Regions from separate parts of the Bradyrhizobium sp. HKCCYLRH2015 genome, predicted to be linked through region 1. Evidence: predicted binding sites of a transcription regulator. Region 1 holds the regulator's gene; each other region holds the start of a gene.

Region 1 (9,605 bases):
GTGTCGCGGAGGCGATAGGCGTCGCCCTGGACCACCTTGGCCTGCGGGTAGCGGTCGCGCAGCAACGCGCAGAAGCCCGGATTGTACTCGACCAGCACCAGCCGCTTCTGATCGACGCCGCGCTCGACCAGCGCATTGGTAATCGCGCCGGTGCCCGGTCCAAGCTCGATGACGGGGCCTGTGCCGTGCGGATCGACGTACTGCGCCATGGTCCGCGCCAGCAGCCGGCCCGACGGCATGACGGCGCCCATATGCAGCGGCTTTTCGATCCATGAGCGGAGGAAGCGCACTTCGTCGTCCAGACGGAGAGGCTTTTTCGACGCACGCACGGACGTTTGCAGGGGCATCTCGGTACCAGACGGGACCGCTTTCACGGCGATGTCAGAAAAGAGTCACAAAGACGTATAGGGCGCAGGCGGGACGGTCAAGCCGAACCGTAACGTACGATTAAGGCTGGCGGGTCCGCGCTCTTACAGTTGCATTCGATAATTTTTTGCATGTGCAGAGCAGCAAATTCGCTCGACCTCTGAATCTGAATCCCGAAATCATTCGGCGAAACCACGAGGCCGTGCTTGCTTGAACTCACGGCTCAGCTCGCCGCCTTGCCGAAGAAGTCCTTGACCTTGGTGAAGAAGCCGGCCGCCTCGGGCTGGGTCGCTCCGGACGACAACTTCTCGAACTCGGCCAGCAGCTCCTGCTGCTTCTTGGTCAGGTTCTGCGGCGTCTCGACCACGATCTGGACATACATGTCGCCGGTCTGGCGCGAGCGCAGCACCGGCATGCCCTTGGACGCGATCCGGAAGCGGCGGCCGGACTGCGCTCCGGCGGGAATCTTGACCTTGGTCTTGCCCTTGTCGATCGTCGGCACCTCGAACTCGCCACCGAGCGCCGCCGTCACCATCGAGATCGGCACGCGGCAGTGCAGGTCGGCGCCGTCGCGCTGAAAGAACTCGTGAGCCGTCAGCGACAGGAAGATGTAGAGATCGCCGGGCGGTCCGCCGCGCAGGCCGGCTTCGCCCTCGCCGGCGAGACGGATGCGGGTGCCGTCCTCGACGCCCTGGGGAATGTTGACGGACAGCGTGCGGTCACGGGTGACGCGGCCGGAGCCGGAGCAGGACGGACAGGGGTCCTCGATCATCTGGCCGCGGCCATGACAGCCGGGGCAGGTGCGCTCCAGGGTGAAGAAGCCTTGGGCCTGCCGGACGCGGCCGGCGCCGCCGCACATCGCGCAGGTCTTCGGCTTGGTGCCGGCCTTGGCACCGGTGCCGGAGCAGGACTCGCAGGTCACCGAGACCGGAATCTCGATCTGTGCAGTCTTGCCCTGGAACGCCTCTTCCAGGGTGATTTCCATGTTGTAGCGCAGGTCGGCGCCGCGCTCGCGCCCGGTCCCGCCGCGCCGCTGGCCGGCCATGCCGAACAGGTCTTCGAAGATGTCGGAGAACGACGAAGCAAAGCCGGCGCCGAAGCCGTGCGCTCCGCCCATGCCGCCCTGCTCGAACGCGGCGTGGCCATAGCGGTCGTAGGCGGCGCGCTTGTCGGCGTCGCGCAGCACCTCATAGGCCTCGTTGATTTCCTTGAATTTCACTTCGCTGGAGGCATCGCCCGGATTCTTGTCCGGATGCCACTTCATGGCCAGCTTGCGGAAGGCGGCCTTGAGCTTGCCCTCGTCGGCGTCGCGTTCGACTTCCAGGGTCTCGTAGTAGCAGCGCTTGGTGGACATCAATCAAACCCGCCCGAACTTCGCCCAACAGGAACGGCTGGCGCGATCGCCGCGCGCGTTCCGGGTCAATGAAAATGACCCCCATCCAACGAGCCGCTGAAAGCGCTCTTTGGCATGGGGGCCATGGTCACTACCTCTGCCTCAGTTAAGCAGATTTCTTCTTGTCGTCGTCGACCTCGGTGAACTCCGCGTCGACCACGTCATCCTTGGCGGCGTCGCGGGCCGCATCGCTCTCGGCCTGCTGCTTGTACATCGCCTCGCCGAGCTTCATCGACGCCTGGGCCAGCGTGTTGGTCTTGGCCTTGATCGCCTCGGCATCGTCGCCCTTCAGCGCTTCCTTGAGGTCGCTGACGGCATCCTCGATGGCGCGGCGCTCGGTGTCGGCGACCTTCGAGCCATGCTCGGCCAGCGCCTTCTCGGTGGAGTGCACCAGCGCGTCGGCATGGTTCTTGGCGTCGACCGCCTCGCGGCGCTTCTTGTCCGCCGCAGCATTCGCCTCGGCGTCCTTGACCATCTTGTCGATGTCGGCTTCCGACAGGCCACCCGAGGCCTGGATGCGGATCTGCTGCTCCTTGCCGGTGGCCTTGTCCTTGGCCGAGACGTTGACGATGCCGTTGGCGTCGATGTCGAACGTCACCTCGATCTGCGGCATGCCGCGCGGGGCCGGCGGAATGCCCATCAGGTCGAACTGGCCGAGCATCTTGTTGTCGGCCGCCATCTCGCGCTCACCCTGGAAGACCCGGATGGTGACCGCGTTCTGATTGTCCTCGGCGGTCGAGAACACCTGGCTCTTCTTGGTCGGGATCGTGGTGTTGCGGTCGATGATGCGGGTGAACACGCCGCCCAGGGTCTCGATGCCCAGCGAGAGCGGGGTCACGTCGAGCAGCAGCACGTCCTTGACGTCGCCCTGCAGCACGCCGGCCTGGATCGCGGCACCGATCGCCACCACCTCGTCGGGGTTGACGCCCTTGTGCGGCTCCTTGCCGAAGAACTGCTTCACCATCTCCTGGATCTTCGGCATGCGGGTCATGCCGCCGACCAGCACCACTTCGCCGATCTCGCCGGCGGTCAGGCCGGCATCCTTCAGCGCCTTGCGGCACGGCTCGATGGTCTTCTCGACGAGGTCGGCCACCAGCGCCTCGAACTTGGCGCGGGTCAGCTTCATCGTCAGATGCTTCGGACCGGACTGGTCCGCGGTGATGAAGGGCAGGTTGATCTCGGTCTGCGTGGTCGACGACAGCTCGATCTTGGCCTTCTCGGCCGCTTCCTTGAGGCGCTGCAGAGCGAGCTTGTCGTTGCGCAGGTTGATGCCCTGCTCCTTCTGGAATTCGTCGGCGAGGTAGCTGACCAGACGCATGTCGAAGTCTTCACCGCCGAGGAAGGTGTCGCCGTTGGTCGACTTCACCTCGAACACGCCGTCGCCGATTTCAAGAATGGAGACGTCGAAGGTGCCGCCGCCGAGGTCGTACACGGCGATCGTGCCGGCCTTGGTCTTGTCGAGGCCGTAGGCGAGCGCCGCCGCGGTCGGCTCGTTGATGATGCGCAGAACCTCGAGGCCCGCGATCTTGCCGGCGTCCTTGGTGGCCTGACGCTGGGCGTCGTTGAAATAAGCGGGGACGGTGATGACGGCCTGGTCGACCTTCTGGCCGAGATGGGCTTCCGCGGTCTCCTTCATCTTCTGCAGGATGAAGGCGGAGACCTGCGAGGGCGAATAGGTCTTGCCGTCGGCCTCGACCCAGGCGTCGCCGTTGCCGGCCTTGACGATCTTGTAGGGGACGAGCTTCTTGTCCTTCTCGACCATCGGGTCATCATAGCGGCGGCCGATGAGGCGCTTGACCGCAAAGAAGGTGCGCTCGGGGTTGGTCACGGCCTGACGCTTGGCCGGCTGGCCGACCAGACGTTCGCCGTCGTCACTGAAGGCGACGATCGACGGCGTGGTGCGCATGCCCTCGGCGTTCTCGATGACCTTCGACGTTTTGCCGTCCATAACGGCCACGCACGAATTCGTGGTGCCGAGATCGATCCCGATGACCTTTCCCATGGTCTCATATCCTTCTTTTTGCGGCAGGTTGGGTGGGGCCCTGACGGCGCCCCCATCCAAAACCCCCTCAGATCAAATGCTCGCGATATTGCGACGATGAGCGTCATATAGGAGGGGGGGAGTGGCCCGCAAGGACCGGACCAGGGGTTCGACCCCACGAAAATCACGGCCCTCGCCGAACGACCTCGCGGAGTCATCAAGAAGGGCCAATCGACCTTGGCAGCGCCCTAAACGGGAGGGTGCGATCGCGGGCAGGGAGCAACGAATCCGGTACTCCGGATCTGCCCCGATGACCGAAATGCGTTGTTAACCCACGGGCCCTAGCCTGCCGCACTCCTGGGACGGGAATGAGGCATGGTCATCGACACCGATTGGGGCTTTCCGCAGCGTGCGCGCGAAGCCGGCCAGGCCACGTTCCCCGGACTGCTGATCTGCGCCATCGTGGTTGCAGCGGCGTGGCTGCGATACACCCTTCCCCTCAATGTCGATGTCAGCTGGTGGCTCCTCGTCAGCGAGCGCATGCTCGATGGCCAGCGGCTCTACGTCGACATCCTCGAGACCAATCCGCCGATGGCCGGATCGGTCTATCTGCTGGCCGTCGCGCTGGCGCGTGCGATCCATCTCAGGCCCGAATTGGCGACGAACATCCTGATCTTCGCGCTGGCCGCGGCATCCCTGACGCTGGTGTGGCTGGTGCTGCGGACATCGGCGCTGCGCCATCGCCTCGCCGACGGTTGGCTGGCGGCGTGGACGGCCGCCCTGCTCCTGATCGCGCCGATGTATGATTTCGGCCAGCGGGAACACCTGGCCCTGATCACGATCCTGCCGGCGATCGCGGTGTACATCCTGCGCGCCAGGGGCGAGCGGGTGGGCCCGGCTGCCGTGCTCATCGCCGGGCTCAGCGCCGGCCTCACGATGAGCTTCAAGCCCTATTTCGCCTTCAGCGCCGGCTTCTGCATTCTCGCCGCCGCCGCGCAGGCGCGCGACTGGCGCGTGCTGTTCGCGCTGGAGAACTGGATCGCCGCGGCGCTGGTGCTGCTCAACGCGGCCTGTATCTACCTGTTCTTTCCCGAATATTTCACGCTCATCTACCCGCTGGTCCGCGACGTCTATCTGCTCCTGAAGGCGCCGGTGCCGACCATCCTCGTGACCCTGCCGATGGGCCTGTGGCTTGCGGCGGCGATCATCATCCTCCTCCTCCAACGCCGGCAGCACGCGCGCGACGCGGCGTCTTTCACCACGCTGGCCGGATCGCTCGGATTCCTGGTGTCGTTCGTCGCGCAGCAGAAGGGCTGGGGCTATCACGCCTACCCCATGGTCGCGCTGGCGTTGCTCGCCGCCGGCCTCGCCGTGTCGGCGATCGACACCAGTCGCGACATGCGGCGCTGGCCGCAGGTCGCCACCGCTCTCGCCGGCGCCGTGCTGTTCGTGCAGACCTGCCTCTGGTTCAATGGCAGCGTCGACGTCCGGCAGATCGAAGCCCAGGTGGCGCGGCTCGGACCGCGCCCGAGCATGCTGGTGCTCAGCGCGGCCGCAGTCATCGGCCATCCGATGGTGCGGACCCTCGGTGGCACCTGGATCTCGCGCCAGGAGGCGTTCTGGGTCCGGGAAATCGTCCGCCGATCGCAACAGGACGGAACCATCGATTCACAGACGGCGCAGCGGCTCGCGCCCTATGTGGAACGCGAACGCGCCGGGATCATCGCCGACTTCCGGAAGCAGCCGCCCGACGTCGTCCTGATCGACAATCAGAACAGCGACTGGGGCGATTGGGCGCGTTCCGACCCCGAGCTCAGGGCCCTGCTCGCGCCCTATGTGCTGGTACAGACCGTCGACGGCGTCGAAATCCTGAAGCGCGGCTAGCGCTGCACCATCCTGAATCCGCCTTTTGAGGCAAAATGTGCCCCGCCGGAGCGCGCCGACCGCCGCAGGCGATCAAAACCGCGCGCCCGGCCTGTTGCGGGGGGCGCAAAGCCGCTAAAAGCGTGCCCGCCGAAGACCACGCTGGCGAGGACCCCCGACCGCCTCGGCGCGCGGCCCCGGTCAACGAGGCAATGTTTGATGATGATCGTTCGACTCTTCACCGCGGCCACCCTGCTGATCTCGCTGCTGCACCCCGCATGGGCCACTGACGCCGTATTTCCGCCCGGCGTCCGCATCGGGCTCGCACCGCTGGTCGGGCTCGCCAAGGCCAAGACGTTCTCCGGCTTCGAAACCGAGGACCAGAGCGTGAAGGTGCTGCTGACCGAACTGCCCGCCGCCGCCTATGGCGAGGTGAAGAACGCGTTTACCGCCAATCCCGCCGGGACCGGCAGCGTCAAGCCGGAGAGCATCGAGACCGCCGCCGGCACCGCCTACTATACCGTCGAGAACGGCCGCGATGGCACCACGCCGGTGCGGCGATACTCGATGATCCTGCCCGGCAACGGCTTCTCCGGCTACGTGGCCGTGCAGATCCCGGAGACCGCGAGCCGGATCTACACCGACGATGCCGTGCGCCAGATGTTCGCCTCCGCCGTCGTCCGCAAGGACGTTCCGGTCGACGAGCAGCTCGCGATGATGCCGTTCAAGGTCACCGACCTCTCCGGGTTCAAGACCATCCGCACGCTCGGGCCGGGCGCCCTGATCCTCGCCGACGGCGAGGAGGACAAGGGATTCGAGGCCGCGCCCTTCGTGGTGATCGGGCTGGTGGCCGGCGTGGCCCCGGAGGCGGGCGACCGCGCGCGCGTGGCGCAGCAGGCGGCCACTACCATTCCGGGCGTCCGCGAAGCGCGCATCACGATGTCCGAGCCGATCCGCATCGACGGCCAGCCGGCCTATGAGACCCGGATCGACGCCACCAGCGGCAAGGACAATACGCCGGTGACGGTGGTGCAGTGGCTGCGCTTCGGCGGGCCGAACACGTTGCGGATCATCGGCAGCGCGCCGCGCGACCAGTGGTCGGCGGCCTTCCCGCGGTTCCGTGCCGTCCGCGACGGCATCCAGCCAAGAGGCTGAGACCAGCCCGGCATCGGACGGCGTGATCACGCCGGCTGCTCGCCGCGAGACGAACTACAAGGTCGCGCCGACAAACAAGAAGCCACGGGCATCGCTGCCCGTGGCTTCTTCGTTCGACAACAGGACGGCCGCAGAATGCGTGCCCGTGCTCGCCGTCAGGCGGCGCTGTTCGACTGATCGTTGCTCGCCGCGGGCGCCGCCTTGGCGCCGCCCTTGGACACGCCGACCAAAGCGGGGCGCAGCACGCGCTCGCCGATCATAAAGCCGGCCTGCACGACCTGCACCACCGTGCCGGACGGCACCGACGGATCCGGCACCTCGTACATCGCCTGCTGGAAATTGGGGTCGAACTTCTGCCCGGTCGGATCGAACTTCTTGACGCCGTTCTTCTCCAGCGTGTTGAGCAGCGAACGCTCGGTGAGCTCGACGCCCTCGATCAGCGACTTCAGGCCCGCATCGGCATTGTCGCGCGTCTCCGCCGGCACGGCATCGAGCGCGCGCTGCAGATTGTCGGCGATGTCGAGCACGTCACGGGCGAAGCCGGTGATGCCGTACATGCGCGCATCGGCGACCTCGCGGGCGGTCCGCTTGCGCAGATTCTCCATCTCCGCCAGCGTGCGCAGCATCTTGTCGCGCGCGTCGGCCGCCTCCTTGGCAAGGGCCTCTGCCGAGCCGGCCTCAGGATCATCGGGCATGATGTAGGGCTTGGAGACGACGGGTTCGCTGGCCTGCGCCGGGTTTTCCGGATCATTCTTATGCAGGTCGGGATCGGTCATGGACAGACTCGCAAGTTCGGCTGACGGGTTTGGGGATATGGGGCGGGATATCGTGCTTTGAGCGTCGAAAATCAAGCGCAGCCTGACCGGCCCGCCGGAGACGCCGTCCGCGGATTAACCATCTCACGCATCAGCCACCCAGCAGCCGGCTGACCAGGCGCGCGGCATAATCGACCGTCGGAATCACCCGGGCATAGTTGAGCCGGGTCGGACCGATGACGCCGAGCACGCCGACGATGCGACCCGTGGCGTCGGAATAGGGCGACACGATCGTCGACGAGCCCGACAGCGAGAACAGCTTGTTCTCCGAGCCGATGAAGATGCGGACACCTTCCGCGCTCTCCGCGCGCCCGAGCAGATCGACGACGCCGCGCTTGGTTTCGAGATCGTCGAACAGCCGCCGGACACGCTCGAGATCTTCGAGCGCATGCAGGTCCTCGAGCAGGTTGGCGTGGCCGCGCACGATGAGCTGCCGCTCGTCGCTGTCGCCGCCGGACCAGCTCGCGACGCCGGCGGCGATCACCTTCTGCGTCAGCTGGTCGAGCTCGGCACGGTCGTGCGCCAGCGCGGTCTCGAGCTCGAGCCGCGCTTCCGCCAGCGTCCGCCCTCTGATCCGGGCGTTGAGGAAATTGGACGCCTCGGTCAATGCCGAGGACGGCACGCCCGGCGGCAGGGTCAGGACCCGGTTCTCGACCTGTCCGTCCTCGCCGACCAGAACGACGAGCGCGCGCTCGGGCTCGAGCCTGACGAACTCGATGTGCTTCAGCCGGGTGTTGGATTTGGCGGTCAGAACCACGGCAGCGGCACGGGTCAGACCCGACAGCCGGGTCAGCGCTTCATCCAGCGCCGCCTCGACCGATTGCGCCCGGCCGACGGCCGCGAGCTGGCTCTGGATCGACTGCCGCTCGGCCTCCGTCATGTCGCCGACCTGCATCAGGGCGTCGACGAAGAAGCGCAGGCCGGCTTCGGTTGGCAGCCGGCCGGCCGAGGTGTGCGGCGCGTAGATCAGGCCGAGCTGCTCGAGATCGGCCATGACGTTGCGCACAGAGGCCGGCGACAGCGGAACCGCGATCAGCCGCGAAATGTTGCGCGAGCCGACCGGCTCGCCGGTCGCCAGATAGCTTTCGACGATCTGCCGGAAGATCTCGCGCGAGCGCTCGTTCAGCTGCGCCAGACCGGCCGGCGGTGTCATCAGGTTGATCGGATCGTGGTGGGCCACCAGATGCACTCCTCCCAGCTGCCTATAATGTGTCCATGCGGCGGCTCGGTGGCAAGCCGGTCATGAGGAGGGGGCTCCGGGAGCGACGGGCCCTTGATAAACCCTTGCCGCTGCCGGTCGCGGCTCCTACAAGGCCGTCAAACACCCTCTTTCGCCTCTTTCACGGAGAGAATCATGCGGCCGAGCCGCCGTGCACCGGATGAACTGCGGGCCGTGAGCCTGGAACGCGGCGTCGTCAAATACGCCGAGGGCTCCTGCCTGGTGAAGTTCGGCGACACCCATGTGCTGGTCACCGCCACGCTCGAGGACCGGCTGCCGCCCTGGCTCAAGGGCCAGGGACGCGGCTGGATCACCGCCGAATACGGCATGCTGCCACGCGCCACGTTGGAGCGAACCCGGCGCGAGGCCTCCGCCGGCAAGCAGACCGGCCGCACGGTCGAGATCCAGCGCCTGATCGGCCGCTCGCTGCGCACCGCGATCGACCTGGAAGCGCTCGGCGAGCGCCAGATCACGGTGGACTGCGACGTGCTGCAGGCCGATGGCGGCACGCGCACGGCGTCGATCACCGGCGCCTGGGTCGCGCTGGCCGACTGCATCAAGTGGATGAAGTCGCGCAACATGATCAAGACCGAGGTGCTGCGGGCCAACGTCGCCGCGATCTCCTGCGGTATCTACAACGGCACGCCGGTGCTCGATCTCGACTACGCTGAGGATTCCGAGGCGGAGACCGATGCCAATTTCGTCATGACCGGCGACGGCCGCATCATCGAGGTGCAGGGCACGGCGGAGAAGACGCCGTTCACCGAGGCCGAGTTCCTGGCGCTGATGGCGCTCGCCCGCAAGGGCGTCGCG
Region 2 (9,605 bases), on a different contig from region 1:
AGTGGCGCCCCAGCACAGATAGAGCGCGGTCAGCGCCTCGACGAGCTGACAGAGCTGCACGACGCGCTTGCGCTGGAATCGGTCGGCGGCGCTGCCGGCGACGAACACCAGCAGGGCCGTTGGCAGGAACTGGATCAGCCCGACCATGCCGAGATCGAAGGCGCGCCCGGTCAGATCGTAGATCTGCCAGCCGATCGCCACCGCCGCGATCTGGCTCGCAAAGCGCGACAGGCTGCGGGACGACAGGAAGAACAGGAACGCGCTCTGCTTCAGGAGATCGCGCGCGCCGATCGGGACGGTGGACGACATGATGCGCCTGCGTGACGCAGCCCTCATGGCTTGTCAATCGCGGGCCCCGCATGGCCGCGCGGCATTGCACGCGGCAGTTCCCTGCGCTCATAATGAAACGGGGTTCGGGGGATCTGATGCTTCAGCTGCAATCGGGGTTCGGGATCGTCGCGCTGCTGGCGATCGCATGGGCGCTCGGCGAAAACCGGCGCGCGGTGTCGTTGAAACAGGCCGGGCTCGGGCTGGTGGTGACGCTCGTGACGGCCATCGTCCTGCTCAAGGTCCCCGCCGTCGCCCGCGCGTTCGGCGCCATCAACGATGTCGTGGGCGCCATCTCGTCGGCCTCCCGGGCCGGCACCTCGTTCGTCTTCGGCTATGTCGGCGGCGGCGCCCTGCCCTTCGAGCTGAAGGCGCCCGGTGCCGATTTCGTGCTCGCCTTCCAGGCGCTGCCGATCGTGCTGGTGATGAGCGTGCTCACGACGCTCTTGTTCTACTGGCGAGTTCTGCCGCCCTTAGTGCGCGGCATGGCCTGGCTGCTGGAGCGCACCCTCGGCGTCGGCGGCGCGGTCGGCCTGTCGACGGCCGCGAATGTCTTCCTGGGCATGGTGGAAGCGCCGCTGTTCATCCGGCCATATCTCGCGCAGATGACACGCAGCGAATTGTTTCTCGTCATGACCGGCGGCATGGCCGGCATCGCCGGCACCGTGCTGGTGCTCTACGCCACGCTGCTGGCGCCGCTGATCCCCGACGCTGCCGCGCATTTCGTCATCGCCTCGGTGCTCGGCGCGCCGGCGTCGATCCTGATCAGCCTGATCATGGTGCCAGAGACCTCGAAGCAGCTCACCGGCGGCGCGCTCGCAGATCCCGGGACCGAGGCCACCTCGACTATGGACGCGATCGTCAAGGGCACCAGCGCCGGGCTCGAGCTCTTGATGAACATCGTGGCGCTGCTGCTGGTGCTCGTCGCGCTGGTGCATCTCGCCAACGCGATCCTGTCGCTGCTGCCCGCCATCGGCGGCGCCGACGTCTCGCTGCAGCGGCTGCTCGGCCTCGTGATGGCGCCGGTGTGCTGGCTGATGGGCCTGCCATGGCCGCAGGCCGTCACCGCCGGCAGCCTGATGGGCACCAAGACGGTGCTGAACGAGCTGATCGCCTATGTCGAGCTGGCGAAGCTCGATGCAGGCGCGCTCGATCCGCGCGCGCGGCTGATCATGCTCTATGCGATGTGCGGCTTCGCCAACTTCGCCAGCCTCGGCATCATGATCGGCGGCCTCGGCACCATGGCGCCGACGCGGCGCGACGAGATCAACGCGCTCGGCCTCAAGTCAATCGTCTCGGGCACCCTCACCACCTGTCTGATGGGTGCGATCGTCGGCCTGCTGACGTAAGCTGAGCTCCGTCGTCTGCGGAAGCAGCAGCGGCGCGATCCGGGCCATCACATGGCGCGAGCCCTCCGCGGTGAGATGCGCGTGATCGAAGGACAGCGGGACGTCGCCGACCGTGAGTGGACACCGGCCGTCCTCGCAGACCGCCGACAGGATCGAGACGTAGGAAAAGCCCTCGCCACTCGGCAGCGCAGCCTGCATCGCGGCATCCAGCGCAAAGATGTCCGAGCGGACGAATGCCGCGGGATCGGGCGTCACGCCGCGCAGGGTGGCGCGTGCCAGCATCGACGGCAGCCGCGCGCGGAACTGCACGGAGGGACCGAGCAGGACCACCGGAATGCCGGCCTCCTGCAGCCGTTGCAGCGTCTGCTTGAGGTCGCGCACCATGCCGGCGAACCGCGGCGGGCGCGCGTTCTCCAGCCAGTCCGCCGACATCACCACGAGGTCGGGCCGCGCTTGCGCGAAATAGTCGCGCATCTGGCTCGCCAGGGCGCGGCAGGCCGCGACGCCCTGCGTCTCCGCGCTGAAGGTCGGCATGCAGGTGGGCTGGCTCGCCTGCATGATGTTGACGGTGTCCTGATCGAGCTGGGCCCTGAGGCCGTGATAGTAGTGGGCCGCAAAACTGTCGCCCCACAGCAGCACATTGGTCTTGCCGGCCACCGCCTGCAGACAATCCTCGGCGACCCGGCCGTCCGGTGTCGTGAAGCAGGTGCCGTAGCGATAGACCGGCTTCATGTCGTAGGCATTGTAGGCGTCCAGCCGCTGCGCCGCGCGGTCGTTGTCAGACACCGCGCCGGCGCGCAGCAGGCCGACGCCGCTGCCGGCCAGCAGCAGCAGGCTCGCCAGCGCCGCAAGACCGAACGCGGCGCGCGGAGTCGCCGCGAGCCGGCGGTTGCGGAACGGCTGCTCGATGAAGCGCCAGGACAGCGTGGCGACCGCGACCGTGAGGACGAACAGGGCCGCCCGCTCCCAGCCGTCGAGCGCGAGACCGGGCTTGGCGAAGCGCGCGAAGGCGAACAGCGGCCAGTGCCAGAGATACAGCGAATAGGAGATGCGGCCGAAGAACGCCGCCACGCCGAGCGGCGACAGCAGGCTGCGCGGCACATTGGCCACGCCGGCGCCGCTCCACAGGAACAGCGCCGCGCCGAGGCATGGCGCCAGCGCGTCGACGCCGGGGAAGCCCGGTCCGGGGCGCAGCGCCAGGATCGGCACCGCCATCAGCAGCAGCGACAGCGCGCGGGCGCCGCGCTGAACGAGACCCGGCCGCGGCGCGGGAAGGCCGGATATCGCGACCAGGCTGCCGAGCAGGAATTCCCAGGCGCGCGGCGGGCTGAGGAAGAACGCGCTCGCGGACGCGCCGCCGCGCATCAGCATCAGGCCGAGCGCGAACGAGCCTGTGGCAAGCAGCGCGAGAGTGACCGGCAGCGCGAGCCTGTGGCCGCGCGCCAGCCGCAGCACGGCCCAGACCACCACGGGCAGCACCAGATAGAACTGCTCTTCGACCGCCAGCGACCAGGTATGCAGCAGCGGCTTCTCGACCGCCGCGTGGTCAAAATAGCCGGACTGCAGCCAGAAGAAGATGTTCGAGGTGAAGGTGACGACGGCGGCCGCGGAACGGAGGAACTCGGCGCGCTCGGAGCCCAGCATGTCCTGCGACGCCGGGAGCGCCGCGAACGCCACCATGGCGTAGAGCGCCGGCAGCAGCCGCCGCACCCTCCGCTCGTAGAATTGCGCGAACGAGAAGCGGCCCTGCGCCATCTCTGCCGCGATGATGCCGGTGATCAGGTATCCTGAGATGACGAAGAAGATGTCGACGCCGACGAAGCCGCCGAAGATCGCCGGCGCCTCGAAATGGAATGCGACGACGGAGAGCACCGCGATGGCGCGCAGCCAGTCGATGTCCTCGCGATGGCCTGCACCTGAAGCCGAGCCGGCGCCCGCGTTGGCGATGCGAGGCTGCATCGATGCACGCGTGCGAGGCGCGCACGCAATGGTCGGAGCGAACTGGACGACGAAGCGCGGCAACGGGACGGGTACGCCTTTACGCAAGCCCGCGACGAACACGTCTGACGGATTCGTCGCCGGCCCATCCGTCCCAATGACGCGAGACCGGATGTCAACACACACGCGCGATGGGACCGCCGTCCACCGCGTCGCGGATGTTTCCATCCATTTCTGTCGGCTTTACGTCGACAGTTCGACGGTTTTGAAGTCGGCCGGCAGGATCACCTCGAGCAGCTCGACGTCGTCGGAATAGTCGAGGATCATGTGGCGGATCTTCGGCGGCTGGGTCCAGCAGCTGCCCTCCTTCATCAGCGTCTCGCCGACGCCTTCGAGATAGCTCCTCACCCAGCCCTTGAGCACATAGACCATCTGGAAGTCGACCGCATGGGTGTGCAACTTGGAGACCTCCTGCGGATTGCACGGTGGCAGCATGCGGATGACATGCGCGCGCGCCAGGCCGTGCGTCGCGTCGGCGATGCCGAGGTCGCGATAATGCGCATAGGCGCGCAGGCCGTCGGCCCTGAAATCCTCCTCGCGGTGATGGCTGATCGCGACCTTCTGCTTGCGCCGGCGCGGCGCCGGCGCTGGCCGCCCCTTGCTCACGAGCGCCTTGCGCGCGGACGGTGCAGCCGCCCTGCCCGGCTTGGCGGCCGTCTTGGCGACAGTCTTCGCCGTCGGCCTTGTCTTTGCGACCTTACGCGGCGCAGCCTTCGCGGCGGCGCGTGATGATGATGTGGTGCTGCGGCTCTTCTTGGCCATGGCGCTCTCCCTGCGAGTCCTCGGGTCAGAGGCTATCACAATTGGGGGGGACTCGGCAGAGCTCCAACAAAGGTCGTCATTCCGGGGCGTGCGCAGCACGAGCCCGGAATGACACCGATGGCGGGGTTGTCAGCTCAATGCAGCACGAACACGCCGTCGACGGCGCGCAGCTCGGCGGGCTTGATCAGCTTGGAATGCGCCACGGTGACCGAGTACAGCGGGCCCTCGATCTTCTCCTCCCAGAACGCCAGGAAGTCCTGCAGCGCAGGGAATTTCGGAAACAGGTCGTAGTTCTGCCAGACATAGGTCTGCAGCAGCGAGCGATGGTCCGGCATCCGATACAGGATCTGCGCGGTCGTCAGCCCGTAACCCAGCACCTGTTTCCGAAAGTCCTCGGAAACCTCAACCCTCGACACCATGCCAACCTCCGTTTCTGGAGCGCATGTCCGTGTGGCCAACCGGGGATGGAGCCACCCGGCAACGATGCGCTCACTGCCTAGAAATGTGACGCATGTCCTCAACCCATCTCAAGCTTAAATGTTTAACGACATGTTGAAAAATGCTGCATTAGCAGCCACTTAGCCCAGGTGCTAATACGGGGTTTCGCGGTTCGTTCCGCCTCCGTTAACGCTGTCGGAACGCTTTGGCAGAGCCCGCGATCGACTGCTAATTTTTCTGCTACAAGGCCTTGCCCGGCATAAAACTCTCCCCTAAATCCAGCCCGCGTGCTGGCACTCGCCGGCGCCGACTGCCAAATCTCCAGAAACTGACAATCGCTTCAATACCTTAGGAGGACTGTATGGCTTTCCGTCCGCTTCACGACCGCGTCGTGGTCAAGCGCATCGACGCCGAAGAGAAGACCGCTGGCGGCATCATCATCCCCGACTCGGCCAAGGAAAAGCCCTCGCAGGGCGAAGTGATCGCGGTGGGCCCCGGCGCCCGCGACGAGAGCGGCAAGCTCGTCCCGCTCGACGTTCAGGTCGGTGACCGCGTGCTGTTCGGCAAGTGGTCGGGCACCGAGGTCAAGATCGACGGCCAGGAGCTGCTCATCATGAAGGAGAGCGACATCATGGGCGTTCTCACCGACACCGCGGCCAAGAAGAAGGCCGCCTAAGCGCCGTTGCCCCTCATCCTGAGGAGCCGGCTTGAGCCGGCGTCTCGAAGGATGAGGCCCCAACCACCTCCTCATCTCGTCCTTCGAGACGCCCGCTGCGCGGGCTCCTCAGGACGAGGATCTCGATCAAAACCAGGGAAACCCAATATGTCAGCGAAAGACGTAAAGTTCGGCGTCGAAGCCCGCGACCGCATGCTGCGCGGCGTGGACATTCTCGCCAATGCCGTGAAGGTCACGCTCGGTCCGAAGGGCCGCAACGTCGTCCTCGACAAGTCGTTCGGCGCGCCGCGCATCACCAAGGACGGCGTCACCGTCGCCAAGGAGATCGAGCTCGACGACAAGTTCGAGAACATGGGCGCACAGATGGTGCGCGAAGTCGCCTCGAAGTCCGCTGACGCGGCCGGCGACGGCACCACCACCGCGACCGTGCTGGCCCAGGCCATCGTCCGCGAAGGCGCCAAGGCGGTTGCCGCCGGCATGAACCCGATGGATCTGAAGCGCGGCATCGACCTCGCGGTCGAGGCGGTCGTCGCCGATCTCGTCAAGAACTCCAAGAAGGTCACGTCGAACGACGAGATCGCCCAGGTCGGCACCATCTCCGCCAACGGCGACTCCGAGATCGGCAAGTTCCTCGCCGACGCCATGAAGAAGGTCGGCAACGAGGGTGTGATCACCGTCGAGGAAGCCAAGTCGCTCGAGACCGAGCTCGACGTCGTCGAGGGCATGCAGTTCGATCGCGGCTACATCTCGCCCTACTTCGTCACCAACGCCGACAAGATGCGCGTCGAGATGGACGACGCCTACATCCTCATCAACGAGAAGAAGCTGTCGTCGCTGAACGAGCTACTGCCGCTGCTCGAGGCCGTGGTGCAGACCGGCAAGCCGCTGGTCATCGTCGCCGAGGACGTCGAGGGCGAGGCGCTGGCCACCCTGGTCGTCAACCGTCTGCGTGGCGGCCTGAAGGTCGCGGCCGTCAAGGCGCCGGGCTTCGGCGACCGCCGCAAGGCCATGCTGCAGGACATCGCGATCCTGACCGGCGGCCAGGCGATCTCCGAAGACCTCGGCATCAAGCTCGAGAACGTCAACCTCTCCATGCTCGGCCGCGCCAAGAAGGTGATGATCGACAAGGAGAACACCACGATCGTCAACGGCGCCGGCAAGAAGGCCGACATCGAGGCGCGCGTGGCGCAGATCAAGGCGCAGATCGAGGAGACCACCTCGGACTACGACCGTGAGAAGCTGCAGGAGCGTCTGGCCAAGCTCGCCGGCGGCGTCGCGGTGATCCGCGTCGGCGGCGCGACCGAGGTCGAGGTCAAGGAGCGCAAGGATCGCGTGGATGACGCGATGCATGCGACCCGCGCGGCTGTCGAGGAAGGCATCCTGCCGGGCGGCGGCGTCGCCCTGCTCCGGGCCTCCGAGCAGCTCAAGGGCGTCCGCGCCAAGAACGAGGACCAGAAGACCGGCATCGAGATCGTCCGCAAGGCGCTCTCCGCTCCGGCCCGCCAGATCGCGATCAACGCGGGCGAGGACGGCTCGGTCATCGTCGGCAAGATCCTCGAGAAGGAGCAGTATGCGTACGGCTTCGACTCGCAGTCGGGCGACTACGTGAACATGGTGTCCAAGGGCATCATCGATCCGACCAAGGTCGTGCGCGCCGCGATCCAGAACGCAGCGTCCGTGGCCGGCCTGCTGATCACCACCGAGGCGATGGTCGCCGAGCTGCCGAAGAAGAACGCCGGCGGCCCCGCGATGCCTCCGGGCGGCGGCATGGGCGGCATGGACTTCTAAGTCCGGCCTCCTCGCGAAGATACCAAGGGCGCGGCGAAAGCCGCGCCCTTTTCTTTGCTCAGAGCGTAGCCCGCATGAGCGAAGCGATATCCGGGGTCTCGAGAAGCAGAGTCGGCAGTGCCGCATGTCGCTTCGCTCATGCGGGCTACGACATCCGCGACCGGTCTACCTCACCATCGTCCCGATCCGCTCGAAGCGGATGCGGCCGGGCCTGCCTTTGCCGGCACCGGCGGCCGAAAAGAAGATCATGGCGGCGCGGCCGATGACGTTCTCGATCGGCACATAGCCGATCTGGGACAGCACGCGGCTGTCGGTCGAGTTGTCACGGTTGTCGCCGAGCATGAACAGCCGGCCGGGCGGCACGACGAAGACATTGGTGTTGTCGAAGAAGCCGTTGCTGACGCAATCCAGCGTCTCGTAGCTCACGCCATTCGGCAAGGTCTCGCGCCAGCGCTTGACGCGCTCGGTCGCATCGCCCCCGCAGGCCGCCTCTCCGGTCAGATCCTCGACCCGCTCGCGCGCGACGGCCGTATCGTTGATGTAGAGCACTCCGTCCTTCATCTGGACGCGATCGCCGGGCAGTCCGACGACGCGCTTGATATAGACGGTCGCATTGTCTTTCGGCAGGAAGAACGCGACGACATCGCCGCGCGCAGGCGTCGCACCCCAGATCCGCGCCGACGGCGGCAGCGACGAAGGCCATGACAACGGCCAAGTGAAGCGGCTGTAGCCATAGGGATATTTCGACACGAAGAAGATATCGCCGACGAGAAGCGTTGGAATGTTCGAGGATGAAGGAATGTTGAACGGCTGAAACAGAAAGGTGCGGATCAGCACCGGCGAAGCCAGCAGCAGGCAAAGAGCCACGAAGCCCGCGATGAAGATCGCTACGATCGCCCACCACGGCTCGCGCCTCGGCCCGGTCGCGCCCACCGCCAGGCTCGTCATCGCGTCTTCCCCCTCTTCACACCCTGAGGATGAGGGAAGGCCCGAGCCTGCGCAATCACCAAATGAACCGGAAGCCACGCGGCTGCCGATGATCTCCAGCCCCTGCCCATTCGTCAACGAGAGGCCGCCCGTGGGCGACCTCTCCCGGATCGTAGCTCTCACCGTCCCTTTCGCCACGGCGCGTCGGCTTCCCAGTCGCCGGCCATGATCGAGCCGTAAGGGATCACCTCGTCGATGACCTCGCCGAGCCCGTAGCGTGCGATCTGCGCCCGCACCGACGCGGCGTTCTTGTAGGCCTGCGGCAGCTCCGACAGATCGGGCTTGCCGCAATAGAAGCGCGCGTCGATGCCATCAGGCAGATCGGGACGGTTCTCGCGCAGAAAAGCCTTCCGCCCGAGATTGCGGCCGGCGCCGTGCGGCGCGAAGCCGAGCGCGTCCTTGTTGTCGCGATGCTTGAGGATCAGCACCGGCTCGGCCATGTTGAGCGGCACGATGGTGCGTCCGTCATCATCGGCCGAGAAGCCGGACCAGTTCGGCGTCGCCCCCTTGCCGTGGTAGAACAGGCCGTCGCTCTTCTGGAAGACGAAGTTGTGCTCGTTCCAGAACCGGTCCGCGACGGCGTTGCCGAGCTTCGCCGCCGCGAGATCGTGGATCGCGTGGTGGTTCGCCCTGGTCCACAGCCGCGCGACCTGCAACGCCTCCCAATACGCCCGGCCGTCATCGCTCGACGCCTTGATCCAGGAGCTGTGATCCGGGACCTTCGGCGCGTGGATCGCGGTGTGCCGCTTCGCCACGGCCATGCCGCGCTTGTAGAGCTGTGCGCCGAAACCGCGCGAGCCGTGATGCGTCACCAGCGCCGCCTGCCCGGTCGATTTGAGATGGCCGACATAGGCGAAGTGGTTGCCGTCGCCCTGCGTGGCGAAATGGCCGATCGCGAAGCGCTCGAGCCCCTTCAGGAAGGGGTTGGCCTCGAACCCGGCCATCAGCTCGTCGGGCAGCTGATGCAGCCGGTCGCGGCCGCCGGGACCGAAATGGGTCACGGCGTGGACGGCATCGAGGATACGCTTGGGATCGTCCTTGCGCGCGAACACGGTCACCGCCACCGAGCAGCAGATGTCCGAGGAGTGGAAGCCCGGATGGATCGCGTCCTCGCAGGCAACCACACCGCCGACCGGGATGGTGCCGAGCGCCGTCCCCGACGGGCAGGCGTCCGGCATCACGGCGCCGGCCACGATGGTCGGCACCCGCATCAATGCATCCATGTGCTGGGTCACCGCTGCGACATTGGCGCGCTCCAGCTCGTTCTCCGCATCGATCAG
Region 3 (9,605 bases), on a different contig from region 1:
CTGATCCGAACAAGAGGTCAGGGATACTATCATGGCTGTTCGCAAGCGTTTCCGTATCGAAGAAGCAATCGTCGGCCATATGCCGGAGCCCGACTTCGTGGGCGGCGAGATCGGCCCCAACCACAAGGAAATCATGGACGAGCTGCGCGCGATCCGCTCCCAGATGGCCAACGCCATCCGCAGCGGAGGTAGCAACACGGCCAACGCCGCCATCGAAGAATCCGCCGCACGCGAGGTCGCCGAGGCGCGCGCGCTGCTCGAGACGTATCGTGCCCAGATCGAGCAGTGCGAAAAGCTCAAGGTCGAGCTCGACCTGATCCACGACGCGATCAACCGCACCAAGGGCGAGATCGCGACCCTCCATGCCAAGAGCTTCAACGGCGAGGAGATGGCCAAGGTCAACGGCGAGCTCGGCGCGGTCGTCGGCGGCACCGAGCAGGCGACGCAGCAGATCCTCGAAGCCGCGGAGGCGATCGACCAGGCCGCCAGTGCGCTGTCCAAGGTGGACTCGGCCGACCAGCAGAAGATCCTGAGCGAAGAGATCCAGGAGCGCGTGGTGTCGATCTTCGAGGCCTGCAACTTCCAGGACCTGACCGGCCAGCGCATCAACAAGGTCATGACCACCATGAAGTTCATCGAGCACCACATCGTGGTGATGATGGACATCTGGGGCGGCGTCGACGCCATCAAGGCGCATGTGCCGCCGATCGTCGACACCCGCGAGGGCGACGCCAGGCTGCTGAACGGCCCGAAGGCGGCGGGCGAGGTCGGCCACGCCTCGCAGGACGACATCGACGCGATGTTCAACTGAGGTCGGCGGCCAGTCCCAGCGACCGCTTCAGGCCACGTCATCGTACAGAACGCCGGCGCAGTCGCCGGCGTTTTTCGTTCGACTCTCGACCTTTGCGGGATGATCGCCCGGATCTCAGGCGCGCGGCCCGCAGCGGACGTAGACCATCGTCTGGTAACGGGTCGCCGCATCCTTGTCGACGAAGCGGGTGATCAGCACACGGCCGTCGAAGGAGATGACCTCGCGGTCCTGCTCGCCGCCGGGCGGTCCGGCCGGGCCGATGTAGTTCTTGCCGCTGGCCGACCCCTTCAGGCGCAGTTCCTGGGGAGTCGCCTGGTCGGCCAGATGCATCACGACACCGCCGGACGTGCCTGCCCCGATGACGTAAGGCTGCTTGCACTGCGCCAGAGCCATCTTCTCGGTGCGCGCGCGGTCATTCGGATTGTTGTAGGCGGCGAGGCCCCATTTGCCCACGAGATCCTCGGGGCGGATCGTCGCCGGAACCTCGGGCTCGACCGGCGCCTCGGTCTGCATGGGGGGCGACGGCGACAGGCTGAAGCCCGTGCACGCCCCCAGAAGCATCGTGAGCGCCGACGCGATCGCGAGATTGGCAACCGGCCGCGCGCACCGTGAACTCGTCATGGCATCCCCTTAGGAACAGAATCGTGGCTGCCCCGTCCGGCAACCAAGCGCAAAACGCTCGTCAGAGCAATGACGTCGGATGACGACGCCGCTCCACTAACATGTCTGGCCCCGGACAACATCCCCCTAACAGCCTCAAGAACGGCTTAACGGCTGGCCGTTGCTTGACAGGAACAGCCGCAAGCCATATTTCCCCGAGCGGTCTTTAGCACTCGGAGGGCGCGATTGCTAAGGCTGCGAGCCAGTTGGCGCCAAGTGGGCGTCAAATGTGGTCGCATTCAGATTTCCTCCGACAGCAACACTTATCCAAGCACCCCAAAAGGGATCCGTCATGGCCAAATCGAAGTTTCGTCCCCTGCACGACCGCGTCGTGGTTAAGCGCATCGACGCCGAAGAGAAGACCAAGGGCGGCATCATCATTCCCGACAGCGCCAAGGAAAAGCCCTCGCAGGGCGAAGTCGTCGCCGTCGGCCCCGGCGGCCGCGACGAGAGCGGCAAGCTGATCCCGATCGACGTCAAGGTCGGCGACCGCGTGCTGTTCGGCAAGTGGTCCGGCACCGAGGTCAAGCTGGACGGCGAGGAGCTCCTGATCATGAAGGAGTCCGACATCATGGGCGTCGTCGCCTGATCCCGACCTGTCGGGGGCGGCGATCAGCCGCCCCGGGCGAAAATGCTCTGCAACCTCGTTCCGGCGACAGACGGGCGATCACGCCCCTCGCCGTCGAGGTCTACTCCAGGAGAATTTTGAAATGGCAGCCAAGGACGTCAAATTCGCCGGCGACGCACGCGACCGCATGCTGCGCGGCGTCGACATTCTCGCCAACGCCGTCAAGGTGACGCTCGGCCCGAAGGGCCGCAATGTCGTCATCGAGAAGAGCTTCGGCGCTCCGCGCATCACCAAGGACGGCGTCACCGTCGCCAAGGAGATCGAGCTGGAGGACAAGTTCGAGAACATGGGCGCGCAGATGCTGCGCGAGGTCGCCTCCAAGACCAACGACACCGCCGGTGACGGCACCACCACCGCGACCGTGCTGGCCCAGGCCATCGTGCGCGAGGGCGCCAAGGCCGTTGCCGCCGGCATGAACCCGATGGACCTCAAGCGCGGCATCGACATCGCGGTGGCCGCCGTGATCAAGGACATCGAGAAGCGCGCCAAGCCGGTCGCTGCGTCCTCCGAGGTCGCCCAGGTCGGCACCATCTCCGCCAATGGCGACGCCGCGATCGGCAAGATGATCGCCCAGGCGATGCAGAAGGTCGGCAACGAGGGCGTCATCACGGTCGAGGAGAACAAGTCGCTCGACACCGAGGTGGACATCGTCGAAGGCATGAAGTTCGACCGCGGCTATCTCTCGCCCTACTTCGTCACCAATGCCGAGAAGATGACCGCCGAGCTCGACGACGTCTACGTGCTGCTGCACGAGAAGAAGCTGTCCGGCCTGCAGGCCATGCTGCCGGTGCTCGAAGCCGTGGTGCAGTCGGGCCGTCCGCTCTTGATCATCGCCGAGGACGTCGAGGGCGAGGCGCTGGCCACGCTGGTCGTCAACCGCCTGCGCGGCGGCCTCAAGGTCGCGGCCGTCAAGGCGCCGGGCTTCGGTGACCGCCGCAAGGCCATGCTCGAGGACATCGCGATCCTGACCGGCGGTCAGCTGATCTCGGAAGATCTCGGCATGAAGCTCGAGAACGTCACGGTGAAGATGCTCGGCCGCGCCAAGAAGGTCGTGATCGACAAGGAGAACACCACGATCGTCAACGGTGCCGGCAAGAAGGCCGATATCGAGGCACGCGTCGGCCAGATCAAGGCGCAGATCGAGGAGACCACCTCGGACTACGACCGTGAGAAGCTGCAGGAGCGTCTCGCCAAGCTCGCGGGCGGCGTCGCGGTGATCCGCGTCGGCGGCGCGACCGAGATCGAGGTCAAGGAGAAGAAGGACCGCGTCGAGGACGCCCTCAACGCGACCCGCGCTGCGGTGCAGGAAGGCATCGTCCCCGGCGGCGGCGTGGCGCTGCTGCGCGCCAAGAAGGCGGTCGGCCGCATCACCAACGCCAACTCGGACGTCCAGGCCGGCATCAACATCGTGCTGAAGGCGCTCGAGGCTCCGATTCGCCAGATCTCCGAGAACGCCGGCGTCGAAGGCTCGATCGTGGTCGGCAAGATCCTGGACGAGAAGTCCGAGACCTTCGGCTTCGACGCGCAGACCGAGGACTATGTCGATATGGTTGCCAAGGGCATCATCGACCCGGCCAAGGTGGTCCGCACCGCGCTGCAGGACGCCTCGTCGGTCGCCGGCCTCCTGGTCACCACCGAGGCCATGGTCGCCGAGCTGCCGAAGGATGCGGCTCCCGCGATGCCGGCCGGCGGCGGCATGGGTGGCATGGGCGGCATGGGCTTCTGAGCCCTGCTTTCGACATCTCACATTCAGGAAGGCCGCCTCCGGGCGGCCTTCTTTTTGGCCGAGTGTCCGCACCGGGGGTGCAGCGACCGCAAATCGGCGCTACAGCTTAAGGCCGATTCTGCCCCCACAAGGATTTTCAGATGCGCGCGATTTTGCTTGCGCTGGCCGTGATTGTAGCGGCCGCGCCGGAACTCGGTTGGGCCCAGAGCAAGAGCGGGACCAAGGCCCCCGCCAACGAGACGCGGTATTTCACCGCGATCGACGGTCTGATGGACGGCAATGCCGACGTGATCCTTAAGGAGACGCGCCAGGGCAAGACCGTCACCGCCGCCACGCTCGACGTCTGCTATCCCGTCGCAAAGAATTCGGATCGCAAGGACCGCTTCGTGGTCAGCCTCACGGTCAACGGCCAGACCTTGACCGGCGCGACCCAGAGCAACGGCGCCAAGGAGCCGGTCACGGTGAAGCTGAATCGCAAGCCGACCGGCGACACGTTCGAGTTCCGCGGCCAGATCACGATCGGCAAGAGCGTCACCGAGGTGGCGTCGACCGACAACTCCGACGTCAGCGAGAAGGAATTCCAGGAGAGCCAGTCGAGCGACGACGGCATCAGCGCCCAGCCGAAGGACTTCACCGACGTCTCGCCCGAGGCGGTCTCGGTCCGGCTCAAGCTCGACGCCATGACCGACTTCCTCAAGAGCCTGAAGGGCGAGAACGTCGAAGTTTCGCTGTCGAGCCTGATCGTGAGCTGCGATGCCTTGCGCGCGGGCGAGCAGACCATCAGCATGACGGTCGACCCCGACCGCGCCGGCGCGTTGATCGCGAAGGCGCGGGCCATGAACGGCGTGGTGACGGCCGGCTGGACCGCCGGCACCGTCGAAATGGACCGCACCATCCGTTTCGCGGCCGCCGACTGGCGCGACGGCGACAAGATCAACAAGGACAAGCTCGCAAACGCGATCTCCGACGTCCTGGCCCGGACCTACAACGCCAAGCCGACGAGCGCGGCGTGGAATCCGGTCAGCGGCAAGCTGAAGCTGACGTTGAAGCGGCCGAGCCAGCTGATGCCGGCCCTGGAGCTCACCGACGTCATCGAGGTCACCGGCCTCGTCTCGGCGGACAAGCCGGGCGGCGCGGACGCGCTGATGCTGTGGATCAGCAGCCCGACCACGACGACGATCGACGAGAGCTCCGCCGCCAAGCTGATCCTGTCGGACGAGTCATCCGGCGACGAGGAGGGCGACACCCGTGACGATGGCGGCGCCATCGACGAGCTGGCGAAGGTCTTCAAGGCCAAGCGCTGGGACGCGGACAACTCGGTCTGGAAATAAAGAGCGGCGGGCGCGCAGTCGACCGGTGCGCGCCCCCTTTCTTCAATTGGCACGGCGCATATGGCAACCCGTTGTGCGCTCACGTCTCTCTCCAGGTCGTCATGGCCGGGCTTGTCCCGGCCATCCACGCCGATCGGCATCCTGGGACGGACGTGGATGCCCGGGCCTTCGCCGCGCCGAAGCGGCTGCGGCCGCGCAGGCGGGACGAGCTCGGGCATGACGGAGTAACTGACCAGCAGGGTTGCTGGTCTCAGCAGCTTTTCATCTTCACAGGCGACCGCCCTGCCTCAGTTCGTATTGAGCCGGAAGCGCAGCGTCTTCGGCCCGATGAAGATGATCAGGTCGCCCTGACGCTTCCAGTTGGTCGCCGCGCTCAGCGCCGCGATCAGTTCGTCGTCGGCCTGGGCGCGCGCCGCCGGGCAGTTGCGGTCCTCGATCCTGCTGGCGATGAACACGATGGTGTTGCCGGCAACTGAGAACTGGCCCTTGCCGCCCTTGCACCACAGCTCCAGCACGGTGTCACCGTTATCGCCGATGTCGAGATCCGGCACCCGCTTCGAGCCGGGTTGCGGCAGCGCATCGAGCGTCATCTCCATGCCGAAAGGAAACTCCTCCGCCGAGGCGGCGGCGAGCGCCAGCCCCGACATCGACAACGCCACCGTCGCCACGGCGCAGCCACGCTTCAACACTTGCATCGTTCCCCTTCACACCAGTCACACGCAGGGCTCGCCTTCCAGGCGATGGCCGTGACTCCCGCCAGCACGGCTCCCGCACAAATGTGTTCCAAACATAGCAAGCCCCGCGCCGCAGCTGCGGCGCGGGGCTTTTGTCGCAGACGGTGTTGCTACTTCAGCACCATCGCCGTGAACGGATAGACATAGGCCTGCAAGGTGACGAACAGGCCGACAAGACAGGCCAGCACGATCGAATGCAGGAAGACGTAGCGCAGGATCGAGCTCTCATGGCCGTACCAGTTGGTGGCGGTCGAGGCGACCACGATCGACTGCGCATCGATCATCTTGCCCATGACACCACCGGAGGAGTTGGCGGCCGCCATCAGGACAGGGGACAGGCCGAGCTGCTCGGAGGTGATCTTCTGCAGGTTTCCGAACAGCACGTTCGAAGCCGTATCCGATCCGGTCAGCGCCACGCCCAACCAGCCGAGCAAGGTGCCGAAGAACGGATAGAGCACGCCGGTCGCAGCAAAGGCTAGGCCGAGCGTGGCATCGACGCCGGACAGCCGGGTCAGCGTGCCGATCGCGAGCATCGCCGAGATCGTGATCAGCGAGATCGCGCAGAGACGGATGGTGCGGCCATATTCCGCGATCAGCTTGCCCGGTCCGACACCCATCAGGAAGCCGGAGATGATCGCGGCGATCAGCATGCCGGTGCCGGTGAAGGTCAGGTAGGTGAACGAGAACACCGCGCCTTCCGGCGTCGGCTTCGCAGCGACCGGCGGCATCTTGTTGATCAGCTTGTCGAGCTCGGGCACCGGATAGTTCCAGGTGAAGATCGAGTTCGCCCAGGCCTTGAAGGCGCCGTTGCCCCAGATCAGCATGACGACACAGACGATGATCCAGGGCAGCAGCGCGCCCCAGAGCTCGGCTTGCGTCAGCGGCGTGCGGTCCAGCGGCTTCGCCGCCGTCATCGTGGCGGCCGATTCGTCACGCCCGCGCAACGCCGGCGACAGCCACAGCTGCCTCGGCTGCCAGACCTTCAGGAACAGGATCAGCGCGCCCATCGAGATCAGCGAGGCGCCGATGTCGACGATCCACGGATTGACGTAGTTCGAGATCAGGAATTGCGGCACCGCGAACGAGACGGCGGTGACCAGGATCGCCGGCCACACGTCCTTCATGCCCTTCCAGCCCGCGAACGCCCAGATCACCCAGAACGGCACGATCAGCGAGAACATCGGCAACTGCCGGCCGACCATGGCGCCGAGGATGTAGGGGTCGAGGCCGGTGACCGAGGCGAGGCCCTGGATCGGGGTGCCCAGCGCGCCATAGGCGACGGGTGCGGTGTTGGCGATCAGCGACAGGCCGGAGGCCGCGAGCGGCGAGAAGCCGAGGCCGATCAGCACGGCACCGGTGATCGCCACCGGGGTTCCGAAGCCGGATGCGCCCTCGAAGAACGCGCCGAACGAGAAGGCGACCAGCAGCAGTTGCAGGCGCCGGTCTTCCGTGACGCCGCCGATGGCGCGCTTCAGAAGCTCGAACCGTCCGGTGGAGACCGTGACCTGGTAGAGGAAGATGACGTTCAGGACGATCCAGCCGATCGGAAAGAACCCGGTGATGACGCCCAGAAACGTCGCGCGCAGCGACATATTGGCGGGCATCGTGAACACGAAGATCGTGATCAGGTTGGTCAGGATCACGGCGATGATCGCCGCGATGTGTGCCTTGACCTTGCCACTGGCGATCAGCACCAGCAGCGTCACGACCGGGACGGCGGCGGCCAGCGTCGACAGCGCCGGGCTCCCCAACGGGTCGTAGATTTGATTCCACATCGTGACTTCTCCCCCACGTTCTTGTCATTGGACCCCGTCCGGCGGGACGGATCAGGTCTGCTCGCCAAGCCCCCAAGCCTGGCAAAGGTCGGAAAGGCGATCACAAAACCGGCAACGCCCAACTCTGCTCAAATTCTCGCGAAATCTGGCGGCGGTCGCAGTCCCTCTCCCCTGCCCCATGCTACGGTTTGTCACACGCGACCGACAAGCCGGCGGCCACCCGCCAGATTACGACTTTAGTCTAGGCAGGTGGCGACACCAGCGATTTTCTCGTTTTTCGTCAGCCTGTTAAGACCTTTTCTCAGGAGCAGCCCGTCTGTGAACAATCTGCGCTCGACCGTTGCCACCGTCTGGCGGATCGCCATTCCCTACTTCCGCTCCGAAGACAAGGTCGCCGGCCGCATCCTTCTCGCCGCCGTCATTGCGATCGAACTGTCGCTGGTTGCGATCCAGGTGCTGGTGAACCAGTGGCAGAACAGGTTCTTCAACGCGCTGCAGCAGTATGATTGGAACAGCTTCATCTGGGAAATCGGCGTGTTCGCCGTACTGGCGACCATCTTCATCATCCTGGCCGTCTACCAGCTCTATCTCAATCAATGGCTGCAGATCCGCTGGCGGCGGTGGATGACCGACGTCTACCTGCGCCGCTGGCTGGACAACGCCACGCACTATCGCATGCAGCTCAAGGGCGACATCGCCGACAACCCGGACCAGCGCATCGCCGACGACGTGCAGCTGTTCGTCGACAAGACGCTGAACATCACCATCGGCCTGCTCAGCTCGGTCGTCTCGCTCGCATCGTTCATGGTGGTGCTCTGGGGGCTGTCGACCGATGCCCCGCTGCAGCTGTTCGGCACCAACATCGCGATCCCCGGCTACCTGGTATGGATCGCGCTGATCTATGCGATCTTCGGGACCCTCCTGACGCATTGGATCGGATCGCCGCTCGTCAATCTCAACTTCGAGCAGCAGCGCTACGAGGCCGACTTCCGCTTCAACCTGGTGCGGGTGCGCGAAAGCTCCGAGCAGATCGCGCTGCTGCGCGGGGAAGGCGCCGAGCAAGGTCAGCTCGGCACCCGCTTCGGCCGGGTCGTCCAGAACTGGTACCAGATCATGAGCCGGACCAAGCGGCTGACGGCCTTCACGGCGGGCTATTCGCAGGCGGCCGTGATCTTTCCCTATGTGCTGGTTGCGCCTGCCTACTTCGCGAAGTCGATCCAGATGGGCGGCATCATGCAGACGGCGTCCGCCTTCTCGACCGTGCAGGGCGCGCTGTCGTTCTTCGTGACGACCTATCGGACGCTCGCCGACTGGCGCTCGACCGTCGCCCGCCTCGACGGCTTCGACATGTCCATCGAGAGCGCCGCCAAGCTCTCGGCCGAGCCGCAGACGATCGATGTCGCCAGCCATGCCGGCGACAGCATCGAGCTCGCCCAGTTGCTGCTGAAGCTGCCCAACGGTCTGCCGCTGATCGCGGCCGACGACTTCAGCCTCGAGAGCAGCGAGCGCACGCTGCTGACCGGGCCGTCCGGCGCCGGCAAGTCGACGCTGTTCCGCGCCATCGCCGGGATCTGGCCGTTCGGCAGCGGCGCCATCAGCGTGCCCGCGCATGCCAAGCTGATGATGCTGCCGCAGCGGCCGTACTTCCCGATCGGTGCGCTCAAGGCGGCGATCGTCTATCCCGCGGCCGCCGATGCGTTCAGTGCCGAGCAGGTCAAGGAGGCGCTGGTGGCCGTCGGCCTGCCGCAACTGGCGGACCGGCTGGACGAGGACCAGCACTGGAACCGGATGCTGTCGCTCGGCGAGCAGCAGCGGCTCGGCATCGCCCGCGCGCTGCTGCATGCGCCGCAATATCTGTTCCTCGACGAGGCCACGGCCTCATTGGACGAGCCGAGCGAAGCCCGGCTCTATCGGGTCATCGCCGAGCGGCTGCCGCAGAC

The links. Region 1 encodes HrcA, which represses chaperone genes, less so after heat shock. Its sites were predicted from a motif close to GTTAGCACTCNCNNNNNGNGAGTGCTAAC; they were not measured.
Region 2: the regulator HrcA is predicted to act here: its motif matches at 5,164-5,192, upstream of groES (co-chaperone GroES).
Region 3: the regulator HrcA is predicted to act here: its motif matches at 1,637-1,665, upstream of groES (co-chaperone GroES).

The regions. Positions count from the first base shown of each region.
Region 1 is NZ_JBNPUO010000007.1:319,936-329,540, reverse strand. It holds gene ACQR1H_RS20340 (class I SAM-dependent methyltransferase) at 1-347, opposite strand, end outside; gene dnaJ (molecular chaperone DnaJ) at 590-1,720, opposite strand; gene dnaK (molecular chaperone DnaK) at 1,866-3,761, opposite strand; gene ACQR1H_RS20325 (hypothetical protein) at 4,116-5,624, shown strand; gene ACQR1H_RS20320 (hypothetical protein) at 5,823-6,758, shown strand; gene grpE (nucleotide exchange factor GrpE) at 6,914-7,534, opposite strand; gene hrcA (heat-inducible transcriptional repressor HrcA) at 7,665-8,753, opposite strand; gene rph (ribonuclease PH) at 8,928-9,605, shown strand, end outside.
Region 2 is NZ_JBNPUO010000001.1:568,042-577,646, reverse strand. It holds gene ACQR1H_RS02540 (MFS transporter) at 1-309, opposite strand, end outside; gene ACQR1H_RS02535 (NupC/NupG family nucleoside CNT transporter) at 426-1,676, shown strand; gene ACQR1H_RS02530 (acyltransferase family protein) at 1,614-3,635, opposite strand; gene ACQR1H_RS02525 (cupin domain-containing protein) at 3,858-4,436, opposite strand; gene ACQR1H_RS02520 (usg protein) at 4,571-4,855, opposite strand; gene groES (co-chaperone GroES) at 5,236-5,550, shown strand; gene groL (chaperonin GroEL) at 5,698-7,338, shown strand; gene lepB (signal peptidase I) at 7,504-8,286, opposite strand; gene ACQR1H_RS02500 (RtcB family protein) at 8,445-9,605, opposite strand, start outside.
Region 3 is NZ_JBNPUO010000002.1:340,833-350,437, reverse strand. It holds gene ACQR1H_RS05675 (protein phosphatase CheZ) at 32-811, shown strand; gene ACQR1H_RS05670 (hypothetical protein) at 926-1,432, opposite strand; gene groES (co-chaperone GroES) at 1,764-2,060, shown strand; gene groL (chaperonin GroEL) at 2,182-3,825, shown strand; gene ACQR1H_RS05655 (hypothetical protein) at 3,966-5,156, shown strand; gene ACQR1H_RS05650 (META domain-containing protein) at 5,444-5,851, opposite strand; gene ACQR1H_RS05645 (L-lactate permease) at 6,001-7,665, opposite strand; gene ACQR1H_RS05640 (ABC transporter ATP-binding protein/permease) at 7,984-9,605, shown strand, end outside.